DNA from 3 places in the Streptococcus wuxiensis genome. Region 2 is predicted to be linked to each of the others. Evidence: predicted binding sites of a transcription regulator. Region 2 holds the regulator's gene; each other region holds the start of a gene.
What was found. Region 2 encodes NrdR, which represses ribonucleotide reductase genes. Its sites were predicted from a motif close to ACACNATATATNGTGT; they were not measured.
Positions count from the first base shown of each region.

Region 1: nrdH (glutaredoxin-like protein NrdH) is a predicted target of NrdR. The motif match lies at 1,528-1,543, and genes of this name have one in related genera.
Region 3: nrdD (anaerobic ribonucleoside-triphosphate reductase) is a predicted target of NrdR. The motif match lies at 3,901-3,916, and genes of this name have one in related genera.

Region 1 is NZ_JBFNFE010000001.1:304,764-311,699, forward strand. It holds gene nrdE (class 1b ribonucleoside-diphosphate reductase subunit alpha) at 1-1,126, opposite strand, end outside; gene nrdH (glutaredoxin-like protein NrdH) at 1,196-1,414, opposite strand; gene AB2B47_RS01475 (phosphocarrier protein HPr) at 1,775-2,038, shown strand; gene ptsP (phosphoenolpyruvate--protein phosphotransferase) at 2,043-3,776, shown strand; gene udk (uridine kinase) at 3,896-4,534, shown strand; gene AB2B47_RS01490 (ECF transporter S component) at 4,568-5,131, opposite strand; gene coaC (phosphopantothenoylcysteine decarboxylase) at 5,115-5,666, opposite strand; gene AB2B47_RS01500 (phosphopantothenate--cysteine ligase) at 5,681-6,367, opposite strand; gene AB2B47_RS01505 (formate--tetrahydrofolate ligase) at 6,601-6,936, shown strand, end outside.
Region 2 is NZ_JBFNFE010000002.1:85,507-92,442, forward strand. It holds gene AB2B47_RS03160 (LemA family protein) at 1-380, opposite strand, end outside; gene AB2B47_RS03165 (TPM domain-containing protein) at 419-1,258, opposite strand; gene der (ribosome biogenesis GTPase Der) at 1,451-2,761, opposite strand; gene AB2B47_RS03175 (nitroreductase family protein) at 2,775-3,488, opposite strand; gene dnaI (primosomal protein DnaI) at 3,485-4,381, opposite strand; gene AB2B47_RS03185 (replication initiation and membrane attachment family protein) at 4,382-5,551, opposite strand; gene nrdR (transcriptional regulator NrdR) at 5,552-6,025, opposite strand; gene AB2B47_RS03195 (GntR family transcriptional regulator) at 6,168-6,533, shown strand; gene AB2B47_RS03200 (ABC transporter ATP-binding protein) at 6,537-6,936, shown strand, end outside.
Region 3 is NZ_JBFNFE010000005.1:92,013-98,948, forward strand. It holds gene AB2B47_RS06830 (NUDIX hydrolase) at 1-130, shown strand, start outside; gene mnmG (tRNA uridine-5-carboxymethylaminomethyl(34) synthesis enzyme MnmG) at 120-2,036, shown strand; gene AB2B47_RS06840 (hypothetical protein) at 2,123-2,257, shown strand; gene AB2B47_RS06845 (hypothetical protein) at 2,302-3,855, shown strand; gene nrdD (anaerobic ribonucleoside-triphosphate reductase) at 3,981-6,188, shown strand; gene AB2B47_RS06855 (hypothetical protein) at 6,200-6,340, shown strand; gene AB2B47_RS06860 (GNAT family N-acetyltransferase) at 6,379-6,879, shown strand; gene nrdG (anaerobic ribonucleoside-triphosphate reductase activating protein) at 6,885-6,936, shown strand, end outside.

The sequences.
Region 1 (6,936 bases), on a different contig from region 2:
TCTTACCATCGACAGGATTTGCACGGTTAGCAGTATCAATATTGACTACATAAGGATAGCCAGATTCTTGTTGCAATTTAGAAATTTCTGTTTCCAAATCACGCGCTTTGATTTTTGTCTTACGAATATTTGGATTTGCCACCAATTCATCGTATTTTTCTGTGATATCGATGTAGTTAAAAGGTACTCCATACTCTTTTTCAACAGAATAAGGACTGAAGAGGTACATTTCCTCATTCTTACGTGCTAATTCGTAGAATTTATCTGGTACCACAACACCAAGTGAAAGAGTCTTGACACGAACTTTTTCATCAGCATTTTCTTTCTTAGTAGAAAGGAAAGCAATAATGTCTGGGTGGAAGACGTTAAGGTAAACAACCCCAGCCCCTTGACGCTGACCTAGTTGGTTAGAGTAAGAGAAGCTGTCTTCGAAAAGCTTCATAACTGGTACGACACCAGAAGCAGCACCTTCATACCCTTTGATAGGTGCTCCAGCTTCACGAAGGTTGCTGAGGGAAATTCCGACACCACCACCGATACGTGAAAGTTGAAGAGCTGAGTTGATAGAACGTCCGATAGAGTTCATATCATCTGTTACCTGAATCAAGAAACAGGATACCAATTCACCACGACGTGCACGGCCCGCATTCAAGAAAGAAGGTGTAGCAGGCTGGTAACGCTGGTGGATGATTTCATTGGCAATATCAATTGCGATAGCTTCGTCACCATCAGCAAAGTAAAGAGCGTTAAAGAAGACACGGTCTTCCATGCTCTCAAGATAGTACTCTCCGTCATTCGTTTTCAAGGCATATTGATTGTAAAACTTGTATGCTGCCATGAAAGACTTGAATTGGAAGTTTTGATCCTTAATAAATTGGTAAAGCTCTTCTAAGAATTCTGGACGATATTTCTTGATAAACGCTGTTTCGATATAATCTTGTTTAATAAGGTAATCGATTTTATCAGTGATAGAATCAAAAACCATAGAATTTGGTACAACATTTTCTTTAAAGAAAGCGTCCAAGGCTTCTTTATCTTTGTGGAGCATGATTTGTCCATTAACAGGACGGTTGATTTCATTATTTAGACGGAAGTAAGTTACGTCCTCAAGTTGTTTTAATCCCATAAAATTTCCTTTAATTCATTACAAAAGAAAGGCTTCTAAGATTGACATAGAAGCTTTTAATCCTGATACTTAAGCAAGTTCTTTAAGTTTTGCTGGTTGGAAACCAGAGAAAACTTCAGTTGGTGTTTGAATGATAGGAGCAGCGCTGAAGCCTAGCTCTTTAACTTGTTCAATAAATTCAGGTTGTTCATCAAGATTGATTTCGCGATATGCGATCTTGTTACTATCTAAGAATCGTTTGGTCATTTTACATTGAACACAATTGTTTTTAGAATAAACGGTTACCATTCTGTAACTCCTCTTTCAAAATTTAATTACTTCTTAAGTATATCAGAAAAAAAATCTTTGTCAACGAAGAAAAACTAAATATTGTAGAATTTTTTTCGATGAGACTTAACAAAACACAATATATAGTGATTAGAAAAAATGAAATCCATAAATAACAGCGTTTTCTAAATGTTAAAATTATAAAAAACTATATGATGTATTTTGATAGATAAAATAGAAGATTTTCAGCAAGTTATCTGAAAGGAAAAAGAAGAAATCCCATAAAATACTTGAAAAAATTCCTAGAAGGTGATATAATACCAAATTGTAAGGGTTATCAGATATAACTCAAAAAGAAAACATTTAAAGGAGAGTCAAATTATGGCTTCTAAAGATTTCCACGTAGTGGCAGAAACAGGTATTCACGCACGTCCAGCAACATTGTTGGTACAAACTGCTAGCAAATTTGCTTCAGATATTACTCTTGAGTACAAAGGTAAATCAGTTAACCTTAAATCTATCATGGGTGTTATGAGCCTTGGTGTTGGTCAAGGTGCTGACGTTACAATCACTGCTGAAGGTGCAGACGCTGATGACGCTATCGCTGCTATCTCAGAAACAATGGAAAAAGAAGGATTGGCATAAGGATATGACAGAAATGCTTAAAGGAATCGCAGCATCTGATGGTGTTGCAGTTGCTAAAGCATATCTACTCGTTCAACCGGATTTATCATTCGAGACTATTACAGTCGAAGATACAAATGCAGAAGAGGCTCGTTTGGATGTTGCTCTTGAAGCTTCTCAAAACGAGCTTTCTCTTATCCGCGAGAAGGCTGTAGGTACGCTTGGTGAAGAAGCGGCGCAAGTATTTGACGCTCACTTGATGGTTCTTGCTGACCCTGAATTGATCGGTCAGATTAAAGAAACAATTCGTGCTAAGAAAGTAAATGCAGAAGCAGGTCTGAAAGAAGTTACAGACATGTTTATCACAATCTTTGAAGGCATGGAAGACAACCCATACATGCAGGAACGTGCAGCAGATATTCGCGACGTTACCAAACGTGTTTTGGCAAATCTTCTTGGCAAGAAACTGCCAAACCCAGCTTCAATCAATGAAGAAGTGATTGTGATTGCACATGACTTGACTCCATCTGATACTGCTCAATTGGACAAAAACTTTGTAAAAGCTTTTGTAACAAACATTGGTGGACGAACAAGTCACTCAGCTATCATGGCTCGTACACTTGAAATTGCAGCTGTATTGGGTACAAACAACATCACTGAACTTGTAAAAGATGGTGACGTTTTGGCTGTTTCAGGTATTTCAGGTGAAGTCGTTATCAACCCAACTGAAGAACAAATTGCAGAATTCAAAGCAGCTGGTGAAGCTTACGCTAAACAAAAAGCTGAATGGGCTCTTTTGAAAGATGCTAAAACTGTTACTGCAGATGGTAAACACTTTGAGTTGGCAGCTAATATCGGTACACCTAAAGATGTTGAAGGTGTGAACGAAAATGGTGCTGAAGCTGTTGGTCTCTACCGTACAGAATTCTTGTACATGGATTCTCAAGATTTCCCAACGGAAGACGACCAATACGAAGCTTACAAAGCAGTTCTTGAAGGTATGAACGGTAAACCTGTTGTTGTTCGTACAATGGATATCGGTGGGGATAAAGAACTTCCTTACTTCGATCTTCCTAAAGAAATGAACCCATTCTTGGGCTACCGTGCTTTACGTATCTCAATCTCTGAAACTGGTAACCAAATGTTCCGTACACAATTGCGTGCTTTGCTTCGTGCATCTGTTCACGGCAAATTACGTATCATGTTCCCAATGGTTGCTTTGTTGAAAGAGTTCCGTACTGCTAAAGCTATTCTTGAAGAAGAAAAAGCAAAATTGGTTGCTGAAGGTGTTTCTGTTGCGAATGATATCCAAGTTGGTATCATGATTGAAATTCCTGCTGCAGCTATGCTTGCTGACCAATTTGCTAAAGAAGTTGATTTCTTCTCAATCGGTACAAACGACTTGATCCAATACACAATGGCTGCTGACCGTATGAACGAACAAGTTTCATACCTTTACCAACCATATAACCCATCGATTCTTCGTTTGATTAACAACGTAATCAAAGCAGCTCACGCTGAAGGTAAATGGGCTGGTATGTGTGGTGAAATGGCTGGTGACCAAACTGCTGTTCCACTTCTTGTCGGAATGGGCTTAGATGAGTTCTCTATGTCAGCTACATCTGTTCTTCGCACACGTAGCTTGATGAAGAAACTTGACACAGCTAAGATGCAAGAATACGCTAACCGTGCTCTTACTGAATGTTCAACAATGGAAGAAGTTCTTGAACTTTCAAAAGAATACGTTAACTTTGATTAAAAACATTAAAACCTTGTAGAACTAAACTACAAGGTTTTTTTATTCTAATTTAAAAAGTCCACCTGTAAAATTTTCTAAAAATATGGTAAAATAGACAAAGGAAAAATACGGAGGCAACTATGCAAAACAGACCAATCATTATCGGAGTAACAGGGGGATCTGGTGGAGGAAAAACCAGTGTTTCTAAAGCAATCTTATCCCATTTCCCAAATGAAAAAATTGCCATGATTGAGCATGATTCCTACTATAAAGATCAATCTCATTTAACCTTTGAAGAACGTATTAAGACTAATTATGACCATCCTTTTGCTTTTGATACTGACTTGATGATTGCGCAAATTAAGGAATTGTTGGCAGGACGTCCTGTTGATATTCCTACCTATGATTATGCTGCCCATACAAGAAGTTCGAAAACCTATCGCCAAGAACCTCAAGATGTATTTATCGTAGAAGGAATTTTGGTTTTAGAAGACAAACGCCTTCGTGATTTGATGGATATCAAGATTTTTGTGGACACTGATGATGATGTTCGTATCATCCGTCGTATTAAACGCGATATGGAAGAACGTGGTCGTAGTTTGGATAGCGTCATTGATCAGTATCTTGGTGTCGTAAAACCTATGTATCATCAATTTATCGAGCCAACAAAGCGTTATGCAGATATCGTTATTCCAGAAGGAGTAACCAATACTGTAGCGATTGATTTGCTGACGACAAAAATTGAAAAGATTTTAGAAGAAGCTCGTTTAGCCCAGTAATAATTAAAAAAACTGTATCTCTTGATACAGTTTTTATTGTTTAATTTTTTCAAGTCTCGGAACAATGACGAGTGTTAAGAGGGCTGAGATAATTAATTCTGCGATTGAATTTGTTGAGATAACAGTCGCTAATAGTTTTTGAATATTTCCATCAAAAACATTACCAAAGAGAAAGAAGATACCACCTAAGACAAATACTGTATTCGTGAGTGAGCCAAGTGCACCTGCAAAGATGAGTCCAGCTCTTCCCTTTAGTAGTTTATAGACGAAATAAGGTGTCAAACCGATTAAGATACGAGGAACAATTGCGATCACAACTGAATAGAAGTTACCATTTGGTACAAATGGTGAGAAGAGATAGCTTGTTGGCAGGATTGTGAGAGTATTAACCGTTAAGCTAAGCATTCCCATCAGAAAACCTAAGGTTGCACCGATTCTTGGTCCGTAGATAATACTTGCAATAATTACTGGAATGTGAACGATAGTTGGTTTGATTGGAAAGGGAAGTACATTAAATAAAATCGAGCTTAGTAAATGAATAACAATCATAATGGCAAAAAAGATAGCGATTGGAGCAATATTAGAGCGTTTGTTCATGAATTTTATCCTTTATTTTTTGTAAAATAGTTTCGAGATCAGCGAGAGCACCACGACCTGTATCCCCACAGGCCAGTAGAGAATCTTTGGGAGAAATAATTGTATAAGCATAATCTTCTAAAGTTTTAAGATTAGCTTGGGTCGCAGGGTGGTCATACATCTTTGTGTTCATAGCTGGAGCCAATAGTTTAGGTACAAAGTGTGGCAAAGCAAGAGCAGTAGCAGTCACCATATTGTCAGCAAAACCGTGAGCTAATTTAGCGATTGTATTGGCTGTCGCAGGAACTACGATAAATAAATCTGTTTCTTTTCCTATTTGAATGTGATTCACTTGATCTGGAAAAGGTTCGTGCATGATATCGAGATGTACAGTATTTTGAGATAGTACTTGTAAAGTTAATGGCTGAATGAATTCTGTCGCTGACTGAGTCATAAGAACAGTAACAGAATGCCCCTGTTTTTTTAAAGAACTAACTAGGTCAACTGTCTTGTATGCAGCAATAGATCCTGTAATAGCGAGTGTAATACGGGCCATAAAATTCCTTTCTTTTAGTCATAACTTTTTATTTTCTCAAGGAGTAAATCAGCAATTTCATGTTTACTCATAGCAGTTTGGAAAGAATTTTTTTCAACTAGGTAAGCCTTATGTTGCTCGCTACTAATCTGAGTAAGGTCGTTTGCGACAATTAAATCAGCTTGGTTCTTTTCAAGACTTTCCCGAGCAACTTGAATCAGATGTTCCTGACTGACATCAACCAGTAATTTAAATCCTATCAGGTGAATCTTAGGATTCCATTCTTTAATAAGAGATATGATTTTTGGATTCTTCTTGAGAAATAGAACCTGGACGTCTTCCTTAGATGAGATTTTTGTTTCCTGATTTTTCTTATCTAAAAACTCTGTTAAATCTTGACTAGCTTCAATCTCATCAAAACCAGCCATATAGACAGGAGCGTAATCTGATACAGCCATAGAATGGATTAAGACCTGGTAGTCCATAACCTTATCTTTCATGACTTGTAGCAAATCAGCTGTATTTTTTATTTCGATGATGGTCAAGTTTGGATGATTAACTGGCTTAACTGCCTGAAGAGTGGTAATCAAACAAACTTCGTGGCCAGCCTTTAGAAGAGTTTCGGTGATAATTTTTCCAAGTTTACCGGAAGAGTGATTGGTAATAGAACGAACTCGATCAATTTTTTCACTTGTACCACCAGAAGTAACTAAAATTTTCATAGAACTATTGTACAAAAAAATGAGCATTAAGTAAAATGAAAGCGATGTAACAAGGGCCGAAAATAGGATGTTAATCCATAGTTAAAACCTATAAAGACATATAAAAATTTAAATAGAGATAAAGAAAGTCTGTTATTTAGCCATATTCACGAACGTTACTAATCATAATGACTGTTAAAAATCTTGTTTTATGATATAATGAATTAACACATTAGAGGCTAGAGGAGTTTTTTATGAAAACAGATATTGAAATTGCACAGAGTATTGAGTTAAAACCAATCGTTGATGTTGTTGAGAAACTTGGTATTTCATATGATGATTTGGAGTTGTATGGAAAGTACAAGGCTAAACTAAGCTTTGACAAGATTCGTGAGGTTGAGACAAATCCAGTTGGTAAGTTGATTCTTGTTACAGCTATCAACCCAACACCTGCTGGTGAAGGGAAGTCAACCATTACCATTGGTCTTGCTGATGCTTTGAACAAGATTGGTAAAAAAACTATGATTGCCATACGCGAACCTTCTCTTGGCCCTGTTATGGGGATTAAAGGTGGAGCTGCTGGGGGTGGT
Region 2 (6,936 bases):
AGTTGTTCCACATTTTGATTGCTCTTGAGCTCTGGATAATTTTCTGTTAGCGAGATCAATCGTGAAATAGCGGAACTCAACTCTCCTTGAGCCTCTTGATTTTCTTTTGAAGTTACGGAGCCATTCCCAATTTTAGCACGAGCTTCTGCAATTTGGGTAAAGACTTCTGTCTCATGGTTCATCTGACCTTTTACAGACTCTACCAAATTTCCAATCAAGTCAGAACGACGTTGAAGAGCTGTTGCTACATCTGCTTGCGCTTGTTCGACCTTGGTTTGTTCGGAGACAAGTCCGTTATAAGTGCCTACTACTGAGCAACCGCCAAGCAAGATAATAGCCAGCAAAATGCTCAACACATAAATAATTCCTTTATTTTTCATATCTAAACCTACTTAATTCCTTAATTTTTACACGATCATTACCAATCATCGGATGAACCACCGCCATCGAAGCCGCCACCGTCCCAGCTACTAGAGGAGTCTGATCCTGAGTCGGACCAAGATGAACCTGAGTCAGATGAGTCACTAAACCACCATCCTCCGTCAGAGGAATCTCCTCCTCGGCCACCGCCGCCTCCTCTAATAATGGCTATAAATACGACAATGAAATAAATGATTATCCCGACTCCGAACACATTGTCCATAGGGTCACTGTTCTTACGATGACTAGACGAGCTACTATTGCGACTCGATTTCTTCCCACTGATGCTATCAGAATAACGTTTTATTTCAGAGGAATCATCAGATGGAAATGTTCCACTTCCTCTATAAAACTGATTGTCCAAGCCTTTGGCAATCGCTAGAATTCCTTTACTATAGTCACCAGTTTTAAAATCTGTACGACTGGCTGCCAAGATCTGCTTGGTTTGATAGTCCGTTATTCTAATGGCGGTGTTATTACTGGTTTCAATTCTTGATTTACGGTCTTGAACGGCTACTACAATGAGACTTCCAAAATTATCTCCTGAATAGCCAATCTTCCAAGCCCTGGCAGTTTCATTAGCCACCGTTTCAATGCTTTCTCCTTCCAGACTGTCTACGATATAGACCCCTATTTGAAGCTTTTCTGCCTTTTGACTATTGGCTTCATTCAAATCACGAATCTGAGTAACTACTTCCTCTGTCAAATAATGATTTGGATCATAGATACCATAGTCTGGTTTTTCAGGTGCTGTGAATGCTGACAAGAAGAGAAATACCATCAGCAATCCAAGTAAATGCACCACGAATCGATTCTTTAACAATCTATCTTTTTTCATAATAACCTCCTTATGCAAGGAAAATTGTTTAGAGCATTATAGCATTTTGAACCTTACAAAGAAAGTACGTTTTCATTACAAATCCATGACAAGGACCAGGAAAATGATGTTAATTTGATGACAAATTTAGTTCTAGTCTCTTGATGTTGTTCCCAAAAAAGAAGGTCCGAGAACCTTCTTCTTTTTATTTTTTTATTTCCGTTTTCTTGCGATCAAATGGATTGGTGTCCCTTCAAAGACAAAGGCTTTGCGGATTTGATTTTCCAAGAAACGCAAGTAAGAGAAGTGCATAAGTTCTTCTTCGTTGACAAAGATCACAAAGGTCGGTGGTTTGGTTGCCACTTGTGTCGCATAGAAGATCTTGAGGCGTTTCCCTTTATCAGTCGGTGTTGGATTGATGGCAATAGCGTCCATAATGACATCATTCAAGACAGCCGATGGGATACGAGTGTTTTGACTTTCACTAATTTGTTTGATCATCTCTGGCAGTTTATGGAGACGTTGCTTGGTCAAAGCTGATACAAAGATAATCGGTGCGTAAGGCAAGTATTGGAACTGCTCACGGATATCCTCTTCCCAGTTTTTCATGGTGTGGTTATCTTTTTCAAGGGTATCCCACTTATTGACCACGATAATCATCCCTTTACCAGCTTCGTGGGCAAATCCAGCGATACGCTTGTCGTACTCACGGATACCTTCTTCAGCATTGAGGACCATCAAGACTACATCTGAACGGTCAATAGCACGCATGGCACGCATGACTGAGTATTTCTCTGTGTTTTCATAGACTTTACCAGACTTACGCATACCAGCCGTATCAATCATGGTAAACTCTTGGCCATCCGCATCTGTAAAATGTGTATCAATGGCATCACGAGTTGTACCAGCAACAGGACTGGCAATCACGCGGTCTTCTCCCAAAATGGCATTGATCAAGCTAGATTTTCCGACATTCGGGCGACCAATCAAGCTGAATTTAATGACATCTGGATTTTCATCTTCGACTTCATGTGGAAGATTTTCGACGATGGCATCTAGTACATCCCCTGTACCAATCCCGTGCACAGATGAAATTGGCAATGGTTCTCCCAATCCAAGAGCATAGAAATCATAGATATCATTTCGCATCTCTGGATTATCAACCTTGTTGACCGCGAGGATAACAGGTTTATGAGTTTTATAGAGTTTACGGGCTACGTATTCATCTGCATCCGTAATTCCTTCTTTACCGGAAACCACAAAAACGATGACATCAGCTTCTTCCATAGCAATCTCTGCCTGGTGCTTGATTTGTTCCATAAATGGAGCATCAACATCATCAATCCCTCCAGTATCAATCATACTGAAAGAACGGTTAAGCCATTCACCAGTAGCATAGATACGGTCCCGTGTCACTCCTTCGACATCTTCTACGATTGAGATGCGTTCCCCTGCAATACGATTAAACAGGGTTGATTTCCCAACATTGGGACGTCCTACGATGGCAACAGTTGGTAAGGCCATGTTTTCTCACTTTCTATAATAAGTTCTTTTGTTCAAGATTTTCTCTAGTTGAGCTTGGTTCAGGCTGACCGAATTGCTCTGCAAGACGTTGACTCCAAGTGGTAGTCGCACGAGCTCCGGCATATTCAGTCTGCACACGGTCATAGGCTTCAATAGCCTCAGTTGTTTGTTCTTGATATTCTTCCTCAAAAACAACATTCTCTAGTGGCAATCTTGGTTTTACATCATGTTTTTGGTTCGGCACACCAAGTGCAATCCCAAAAACTGGGTAGGTATAGTCAGGAAGCTTGAACAATTCTGCTAATTCAACAGATTTGTAACGCACCAAACCGATGATTACTCCACCATAGCCAAGGCTTTCTGCCGCAAGCAAGGTATTCTGTCCAGCCAAGGCTGCGTCTACAGAAGTAATGAGGAGTCCTTCCACCCCTTGAGGTTGGAAAGTATCGGTATGGAGACGAGCCCCTTTTTCTGCACGGTTTAAATCTCCTACAAAGAGGAGGAAGGCGGCAGACTGACGAATCGCTTCCTGAGGAACCAGCTCAAAAAGAGCATCTTTCTTTTCTTGACTTCTGACTAGAATCACAGAATAAGATTGGAAATTTTTCCAAGAAGAAGCCATTTGGGCAGCTGATAAAATCTCATTCAAGTCCTCTTGAGGGATCGCTTCTTCTTTAAATCTGCGAACCGAGGTATGAGATTTCATTAAGGTGATTGTTTCACTCATCGGCGATTCTCTCCTTCTAGTCGTGTTTCTTCTGCTAAATAACGGATACGCTCCATAACGCGTCTAGCTTCCCATGTTTCATCGTTTCCGTTCTTGCCTTTAGCAAAATGTTTTTCCAAATCTTCAAAATTGAAATTTGAGGTAAAGAAGGTTGGCAAATCTTCCTGCATACGATATTGGAGAATGACTTGCAAGACTTCATCACGCACCCAAGGCGTTGATTGCTCTGCACCAATATCATCCAAAATCAAGACTTCAGCTTGCTTGATTTCATCCACCAAATTCTTAACATTCCCATCACCGATAGCATTTTTGACATCAATGACAAAGCTAGGATAGTGAAGAAGAGTTGATGAAACCCCACGTTTTTCTGACAAATCATGGGCTAGGGCAGCCACCATAAAGCTCTTTCCAACTCCAAAGTCTCCATAGAGATAGAGACCTTTACGGACTTCTGGATATTGCTCAACAAAGGTAAAGAGCTTTTCAAAAACTGGCAAACGTCCCAAATCATCCAAATCAACTTGAGCCAAACTAGCTTTTTTAAGACTGGCTGGAAGATTAATCAGTTTGAGACGGTTCTTGATAGCTGCTTCTTTCTCAGCCGCAATCAGTTCCGGAGTTTCCTCATAGGATACATCTGCGTAACCATGATTCATAACTAGAATTGGCTTATAGCCACGCGCGATATAGTCGGTATCTCCACGAAGGAACTTATCTCGCTCGGTGATGTATTGGTTAAACTTAGAGATACTACGATTCAATTCCTCTTGACTGAGAGATTCCTTCTGGATAAAAGCCGCAACATCCGGATCTTTTACAATCTGCTGGACCAGGTCCTGGTATTGAAAACGGCTGGGATGATCTTTAAGCACATCTCCTACACTTTCCATCTAGTCTCCTCCTTTTCCTAATCGGTCTAACATTTCTTTTTTCTTACGTTCTAACTCCAAGCGAGTTTCTTTGCTGGTTTCATTTTTATATTCTGGATTACTCCATTTTGGGACATTGCTTTTGGCTTGGCTTGGCTTCGCTGATTTTTGTTCTTGCCCCTTTTGATTCTTCTCTCTGATTCTAAGCACAGCTTCTTCAGCAGAACGAATCTTGTTATAAGAGTAATCATTAGCCACTTTCATGGCATATTTTTCATTGAGATTGGCCGAATCAACCTTATTGAAGGTCAAGAGTATAACGACATTGATGACTTCATCAAGCAGTCCCAAATCCGCCATCTGTTTTAGCAAATCGCGTTCGGCTTGGATAATTCCAGCATTTCGGGTTTGTTTGATACCCGCTAAAAATTGCAGGGCCGTTTTACTTTTAGCTTCTCGGATAATGGTCGCTTCCTTAGGACTAAAATCCGATGAAACAGACTCTTGCGCTAATTTTTCACGCATACGCTTGATAGAAATGACTTGAGAAACTGCTGTTCCTTTTGCTAGCTGATAGGTCTCAAACCAGGTCCATTTTTTCTCATCAGCGATTTTAAATAACTCTAAAACATCTGACTGTTCATCTTGGAAACGGAGATTATCTCTCGCCATGAGCTGACGAAAATGCTCCAAATCAAAATCATTTTTAAAATCAGCTTTTACTGATGTCTCATCATGACTAGCCAATTCTTCTATCTCTGGAAAGGCCTGACTCAAAGGAACAGTCAAAGGCTCTCCGCCTGCCTGCTCTTGGCGCAAATCAGAAACTGCTGGCTCACCGATTTTTTTCTCCAATAAGGTACGATAAACCGTATGACGCAAGAAATCTGAGCTAGAAAGCGTTGGATGAATAGCAAGTTCATAGCTGTCACCCTTTTGATAGAGGGTAAGCAAATTGAAGGCTGATAAGATTTTAAAAGCCTTTAACAGCCTGTCCATCCCAAAATTGAGATGATTGAGGATAGCTGCAAACAGGTGTTCTTTTTGTCCATCATCCCAAAAAGCTAAAGTATAAAGGTAAAGACTCAGCGCATCCTGACCGATAATCGGGAGGTAACACTGCACCAAAGTTGTGGGATCTTGCGACACCCGATTATTCTTTAGAAAAGAAAAACGATCATTAGGCTTCATTTATTTTTCCTTTTTCTTCTTTGAAGATTGCGTAATTTGTTTGAGAAGATTTTCTAGCTCACTCACGTCTTTAAAGCTACGATAGACGCTGGCGAAACGAACGTAAGTGATTTCATCCAGTTCAGCCAATTCTTCCATGACCAGAGAACCAATATCTTCACTTTGAATTTCATTATCATTGCGACTGAGGAGTTTTTGTTCGATACGATTGACCACCATGCCAATCTCATCACTAGACACCGGACGTTTTTGAGCCGAACGAATAATCCCGTTAAAGATTTTATCTCTGGAGAACTGCTCCCGTGTGCCATCCTTCTTGACCACAACTAGCGTTCTCTCTTCTACACGTTCATAGGTCGTAAAACGATGCTGACATTCTTCACACTCACGTCTTCTTCTAATCGTATTTCCTTCTTCAGCCTGACGGCTATCGATAACACTTGATTTAGTAGCGCCACATTTTGGACAACGCATGCCTTCCCCTCCTTGTCGTTTTCTTTTCATTATAACATTTTTTAAGCAATTCCCAAAATAATTCTCCTTTTGGCTTGACAAGTTTCTTGTTTAGTTGTATTATTTAAGTGATACAAAAAGAAATTGTAGAAAGGAGACCGTGATGTCCTGGACATTTGATAACAACAAACCCATTTATTTGCAGATCATGGATAAGATCAAACTGCAAATCGTTTCTCATAAACTAGAACCCAACCAACAACTTCCAACTGTCAGAGAACTGGCTAGTGAGGCTGGGGTCAATCCTAATACCATCCAACGTGCCCTATCAGACCTAGAAAGAGAAGGCTTCGTATACACCAAGCGGACTGCTGGACGTTTTGTCACAGAGGACTTGGACTTAATTCTCCAATCCCGGAAACAACTATCTGAAGAACAACTGCAGCAGTTTGTAACAGGCATGGTAGAATTTGGCTATGAAAAAGAAGAACTACCAACTGTTTTGAGAGATTATATTGAAGGAGTTTAGACTATGACCTTGTTAACGTTTGAAAATGTTTCAAAATTCTATGGAGCAAGCCCTGCTCTTCAAAATGTTTCCCTTGAAATTCCAGCAGGGAAGATTGTGGGACTCCTTGGCCCAAACGGTTCCGGAAAAACAACCCTGATTAAACTAATCAACGGTTTACTCCAACCAGAGCAAGGGCGTATCCTCATCAATGGCATGGAACCAAGCCCAGCAACTAAGGCCATTGTTTCTTATCTGCCTGATACAACCTATCTAAACGAGCAAATGAAAGTCAAGGAAGCTCTTACCTTTTTCAAGACCTTCTATAAAGATTTTAATCTGGAACGTGCTCAAGGTCTTCTTCGTGACCTTGGTATCGACGAGAATAGCCGTTTCAAGAAACTCTCAAAAGGGAACAAAGAAA
Region 3 (6,936 bases), on a different contig from region 2:
GCCAATTATCAGATTAGATCCTGAAGAGCATACACACTTTAAATGGGTTACTATGGCTCAAGCTCTAGAGGAGGAGAAGTTAGTTCCTTATTTACGAGAAATTTTTGAAAGGTTAAGAAATGACTTATAATTTTACGGAAGAATACGATATTATTGTAATCGGTGCGGGACATGCGGGGGTCGAAGCTTCACTAGCAGCCAGCCGTATGGGTTGTAAGGTCTTGCTTGCGACCATCAACATTGAAATGTTGGCTTTCATGCCATGTAATCCGTCTATTGGTGGTTCTGCCAAGGGGATTGTCGTGCGTGAAGTGGATGCCCTTGGTGGCGAAATGGCTAAGACCATTGACAAGAGTTACATCCAGATGAAGATGCTCAACACTGGGAAGGGACCAGCTGTCCGTGCCCTTCGTGCGCAGGCTGATAAGGAGCTTTACTCTAAGGAAATGCGCAAGACGGTTGAAAATCAAGAAAATCTAACCCTTCGTCAAACCATGATTGATGAGATTTTAGTGGAAGATGGCAAGGTTGTCGGTGTTCGTACAGCGACCCATCAAGAGTATGCTGCCAAGGCTGTTATCGTGACCACAGGGACAGCCCTCCGTGGGGAAATCATTATCGGAGATCTCAAGTATTCATCAGGTCCAAACCACAGTCTGGCTTCTATTAACCTAGCTGATAATCTCAAGGAACTTGGACTTGAAATCGGTCGTTTCAAAACAGGAACGCCTCCACGTGTCAAGGCTTCCTCTATCAACTATGATGTGACAGAGATTCAGCCAGGAGATGAAACACCAAATCACTTCTCTTACACTTCACGTGATGAAGATTATGTCAAAGATCAAGTGCCGTGCTGGTTGACCTATACCAATGGTACCAGCCATGAGATTATCCAAAATAACCTCCACCGTGCGCCTATGTTTACAGGTGTAGTTAAGGGAGTAGGGCCTCGTTACTGTCCGTCAATTGAGGACAAGATTGTGCGCTTTGCGGACAAGGAACGACACCAACTCTTCCTTGAGCCAGAAGGACGAAACACAGAAGAAGTTTATGTCCAGGGACTTTCAACTAGCCTTCCTGAGGATGTCCAGCGTGATCTGGTTCATTCCATCAAAGGTTTGGAAAATGCAGAGATGATGCGAACTGGTTATGCTATTGAGTATGACATGGTTTTGCCTCATCAGTTGCGTGCAACTCTGGAAACCAAGAAAATCTCAGGACTTTTCACTGCTGGCCAGACAAATGGAACGTCTGGATATGAAGAAGCTGCTGGTCAAGGGATTATCGCGGGTATCAACGCAGCGCTGAAAATCCAAGGCAAGCCTGAGTTAATTTTGAAGCGCAGTGACGGCTATATCGGGGTTATGATTGATGACTTGGTGACCAAGGGAACCATTGAACCTTACCGTCTCTTGACCAGTCGTGCTGAATACCGACTCATCCTCCGTCATGACAATGCCGATATGCGTTTGACTGAGATGGGGCGCGAGATTGGGCTTGTTGACGATGAACGTTGGGCTCGTTTTGAAATCAAGAAAAATCAATTTGAAAATGAAATGAAGCGTTTAGACAGTATCAAACTCAAGCCAGTCAAGGAAACAAATGCTAAGGTTGAGGAGATGGGCTTCAAGCCATTGACAGATGCGGTGACAGCCAAGGAATTCCTTCGTCGCCCAGAAGTCTCTTACCAAGATGTGGTGGCCTTCATTGGACCTGCTGCTGAAGAGTTAGATGACAAGATTATCGAATTGATTGAAACAGAAATCAAGTACGAAGGCTATATCTCAAAAGCTATGGATCAGGTTGCCAAGATGAAACGCATGGAAGAAAAACGGATTCCAGCCAACATCGACTGGGATGATATTGACTCTATCGCGACAGAAGCTCGCCAGAAGTTTAAGCTCATCAATCCAGAAACCATCGGCCAAGCTAGCCGTATTTCAGGTGTAAATCCAGCAGATATTTCCATTCTGATGGTGTATTTAGAAGGTAAAAATCGAAGCATTTCTAAAAACTTAGAAAAGAAAGCTGACTAAAAATAAAAAGCTGAATTCTCTATTGAGAATTCAGTTTTTTTAGTTTTTTCTTCATTTTTCGAATTAAGAGAAAAGGAGAAATGACTATGCTGACAGTAGAAGAAAAAAATTTTTTAGACCGCTATAAAAGAGTTTCATATCATCGTTTTTATGAGATTGAACGCTTTGTTACCTTGTCTGAAAAGTTGAGTGAACGTCCGCCAAAGGCTGACAAGAACTAGACTTTTTGATATACTAGAACAAATTAAAATATAGGAGAGAGCGAATGAACGTATATGGCAGATTAGAAGACGAACCAACTCCAACTTGGATGGGAAGTCAGGATGCTCCAGTAGAAAATGAGGAGCAACTCGAGGTTGAAACTCGTCAGCCTGCCCGCTTACCATTTTTGAATATCCTCATTTTGAGTACTCTAGTGGTCCTTGTGTCCGTAATTTTACCCTTCTTCTTAGGGTTAATAAGTCCGGAGCAGTCTCAGGATTTTTATATTGGATGGGCTATGCATCAGAGCGGAGATATCTACACAGATTATTTTGGAACTAGTGGTCTCCTCTATTACTTTTTACAGTATTTAACCAAGGGCAGTATTTTGTTTGCTGTTTTTAATTGGTTGGCCTTAGTAGGCGCGGGATTCTTTCTTTTCCGCTCGGCTTACAATCTGACGGAACAAAACAAGCAATCGCAACAAGTGTTGACGGTCTTTTATGTCCTAGCTAGTGCTCTTAGTTTTGGTGGAGGCTATGCAACTATTCTAGCCCTCCCATTCTTGTTCTATGCCTTAAGTTTAGTAACATCTTATTTGGCAGAACCAAGTCATGACAAAGGATTTATCCGTATTGGAGTTAGTTTGGCTCTAGCATTTTTCTTTGCGCCCTTGGTCACAGCTTTGTATGGATTTGTCTTGTTTTTTGCTCTAACAGCTTTTAATGTTGGTCGCAATAAGTTGAATCATGGTCTCTATCAATTTTTTGCAGCGGGCCTTGGTTTTTCAATCTTCTTTTATCCAATTGGATACTACACAGCTTATAAAGGCAGTTTCGGAAATGCCATTAGTCAAATCCTTTATCCATTAGATAGTTTAAACTTTACGTCTAACTCGGGATTACTCGACAATATCCTCTTTTATGGATTGTTAGCAATTGCTCTTGGAGTATTGACGCTAGCATTTACAGGTCTCTTCCAATCTAAACCATTGAAACAGTCAGTCTTATCAATCTCTGCTTCAATAGCTGTCATTTTGGTATTGGTTTTAGAGATTTTTTCTACAGATCTTATCCATGGTAGTCGTATGATTGAGTTCCTTCCTTTCTTATCGCTTCTTTTGCTGACACGAATTCCTACAGAGAAGCCAGAAGGAGCGAATCGCCGTAGACGATCTAGAGAAGAAACTTCGGTATGGGGAGCTTTTGTAAAAGGAAATGCCTATCTACCAATTTTAGCTCTTGCTTACCTATTTTTAGCTCCTCTAGTATCACGATATTTGCTCCATACTGCACAATATCAAGAACGAACTAGTATTGAAGCTAAGGTTAAAGGGGAAACGCAGGCTACAGATCGTATCTATGTTTGGGATGATCAGACAAGTAGTTATAAGGCAAGTGAACGCTTGGCTGCTAGTCAGTTGTTATCACCGAGATTGCATACAGGACTTGCTGAAAATCGTACCAAGCTTGTAAATGATCTACGAGATAATCAACCAAAGATGATTGTAGTAAATACAAAAACAACCCTATGGGCAGAAGTTGAGCAGCTTTTAGCTGAAAATTATCAAGCGGTTCAAAGTGAATTCAAAGACTTTAAACTCTACAAATTAAAATAAAAATTATCAATATCTTGTGTAATTTTAAAAAATTTTTATTTTTTGACACAAGATATTGATTTTTATTTTTTTAGTGATATAATACTTTTTAGAATCAATATTATATTTAAGAAAAGGGTATGGATATGATTGTACTGGAAGAGAAGGCTGTCCCTGATCCGACTTTATTCGTCGAAAAGCGTGACGGCAGACGTGTAATTTTTGATGTAGACAAGATTGACAAAGCGCTTCATAAGGCTGCTGAAAAAGTTATGGATGTAACCCCTTTAGTCGAAAAGCGACTTAGTACCCTAGTTGAACGTATCGTTGAAGAAATTCATAGCCGTTTCCCACAAGGTGTAAAAATCTATGAAATCCAAAATATCGTAGAACACGAATTGTTGGAAGCTAAAGAATACGCCTTGGCCGAGGAATATATCACCTATCGGACTCAAAGGGATTTTGAGCGCTCAAAAGCGACAGACATCAACTTTAGTATTCATAAACTTCTCAATAAAGATCAGGCGGTTGTCAATGAGAATGCCAATAAGGATAGTGATGTTTTTAATACCCAGCGTGATTTGACGGCAGGGATTGTTGGGAAATCCATCGGACTTCAAATGCTTCCTAAACATGTGGCTAATGCCCATCAAAAAGGGGATATCCACTATCATGATTTGGACTACAGTCCCTATACCCCTATGACCAACTGCTGTTTGATTGATTTCAAGGGCATGCTGGAAAATGGTTTTAAGATTGGAAATGCTGAGGTAGAGAGTCCCAAGTCTATCCAAACTGCGACAGCACAGATTTCACAAATCATCGCCAACGTTGCATCAAGTCAGTATGGAGGCTGTTCAGCAGACCGTATCGATGAGGTCTTGGCTCCATATGCAGAGAAGAATTATCAAAAGCATCTCAAGGATGCAGAGGAATGGGTTTTGCCTGACAAGCGCCAAGAATATGCCTGGAAGAAAACCCAAAAAGACATCTACGATGCCATGCAATCTCTAGAGTACGAGATTAATACCCTCTTTACATCAAATGGGCAAACGCCATTTACCTCTCTTGGTTTCGGTCTAGGAACCAGTCGTTTTGAACGTGAAATTCAAAAGGCAATCCTGAACATTCGTATCAAGGGGCTTGGTTCAGAACGCCGTACAGCCATCTTCCCTAAACTCATCTTTACTCTTAAAAGAGGTCTTAACTTAGAGGAAGGCTCACCTAACTACGACATCAAGCAGTTGGCTCTTGAGTGTGCAACTAAGCGCATGTACCCGGATGTCTTGTCTTATGATAAGATCGTCGAGTTGACTGGTTCTTTCAAAGTTCCGATGGGATGCCGTTCATTCCTTCAAGGATGGAAGGATGAAAATGGAGTAGAAGTCAATTCGGGCCGTATGAACCTAGGAGTTGTGACAGTCAATCTTCCTCGTATCGCTCTTGAGTCTGAAGGAGACATGAACAAGTTCTGGGAAATCTTCAACGAGCGCATGAACATCGCGGAAGATGCCTTGGTTTACCGTGTGGAAAGAACCAAGGAAGCCACTCCAGCTAATGCTCCAATTCTTTATCAATATGGAGCCTTCGGACGTCGTCTTGGAAAAGAAGAAAGTGTTGATCAACTCTTTAAGAATCGTCGTGCAACTATTTCTCTGGGCTATATTGGCTTGTACGAGGTAGCGACAGTCTTCTTTGGTAATCATTGGGAAAATAATCCAGAAGCCAAAGAGTTCACCCTTGATATTATTCGCGATATGAAACGTCGAGTAGAAGAATGGTCTGACCAATATGGTTACCATTTCTCTATCTATTCAACGCCGTCTGAAAGTTTGACAGACCGTTTCTGTCGCTTGGATACGGAGAAATTCGGCTCTATTCCAGACATTACTGATAAAGAATACTACACAAATTCCTTCCATTATGATGTCCGCAAAAATCCAACACCTTTTGAAAAATTGGACTTTGAGAAAGTCTACCCAGAAGCGGGTGCATCTGGTGGCTTTATCCACTACTGCGAGTACCCAGTTCTCCAACAAAATCCAAAGGCTTTGGAAGCTGTTTGGGATTATGCTTATGACCGCGTAGGTTATCTCGGAACCAATACTCCGATTGACCGTTGCTACAAGTGTGATTTTGAAGGAGATTTTGAACCGACAGAGAGAGGATTTGCTTGTCCTAACTGTGGAAATAACGATCCTAAAACAGTAGACGTGGTTAAACGAACCTGTGGTTATCTTGGGAATCCACAAGCTCGTCCGATGGTTAATGGGCGTCATAAGGAAATTGCTGCGCGTGTCAAACATATGAACGGTTCTACTATTAAAACGGCAGGACATGAAGTAAGAAATTAGAAAGAAATAGCATGGGAAAATATCAATTAGATGATAAAGGCAAAGCCTTGGTTCAACGGTTCCACGAAAAACATTCAAAGGGTGGAAGTAGCAAAAAAGACCGAGTGGCTAGCCTTAGAGAACAGTTTTTAAACAAAAATAAGAAAAAGTGAGAGTTACCTCTCGCTTTTCTTATAGCGGGGAGGAGAATATGGAATTACGCAGACCAAGATTGGCAGATAAAGAAACAGTTTTAGAGATGATGGCAGAGTTTGAAAAGAGCCAATCAGCCCACGATGGCGGATTTTGGAATGCTGAGAATTTTGTTTATGAAGAGTGGTTGGAGACAAATATGCAAAAAGAAATGGGAATAAATTTGCCTGAAAATCGTGTTCCATCTATTCAATTTGTATCATTTGATGATGTAGGTAGTGCTCTAGGATTTTTGAATCTGCGATTGAGACTGAATGAGGGGTTGCTGAATTATGCTGGTCATATTGGCTACTCCATTCGTCCATCTGAAAGAGGCAAGGGCTACGCCAAAGAATCCCTCCGACAAGGTCTACAAGTTGCTAAGGGAAAGAATATTAAACGAGCTTTGGTGACTTGTAGCACAGAAAACCCAGCAAGTCGAGCTGTTATCTTAGCTAATGGTGGGGAGTTGGAGGATGTTCGAAACGGAACGGAGCGCTATTGGATAGACTTGGAGTAAAAAGCATGACATGGAATACACCAAAACCAGGCGATTGGAAGAGTGAAGAACTCAGTC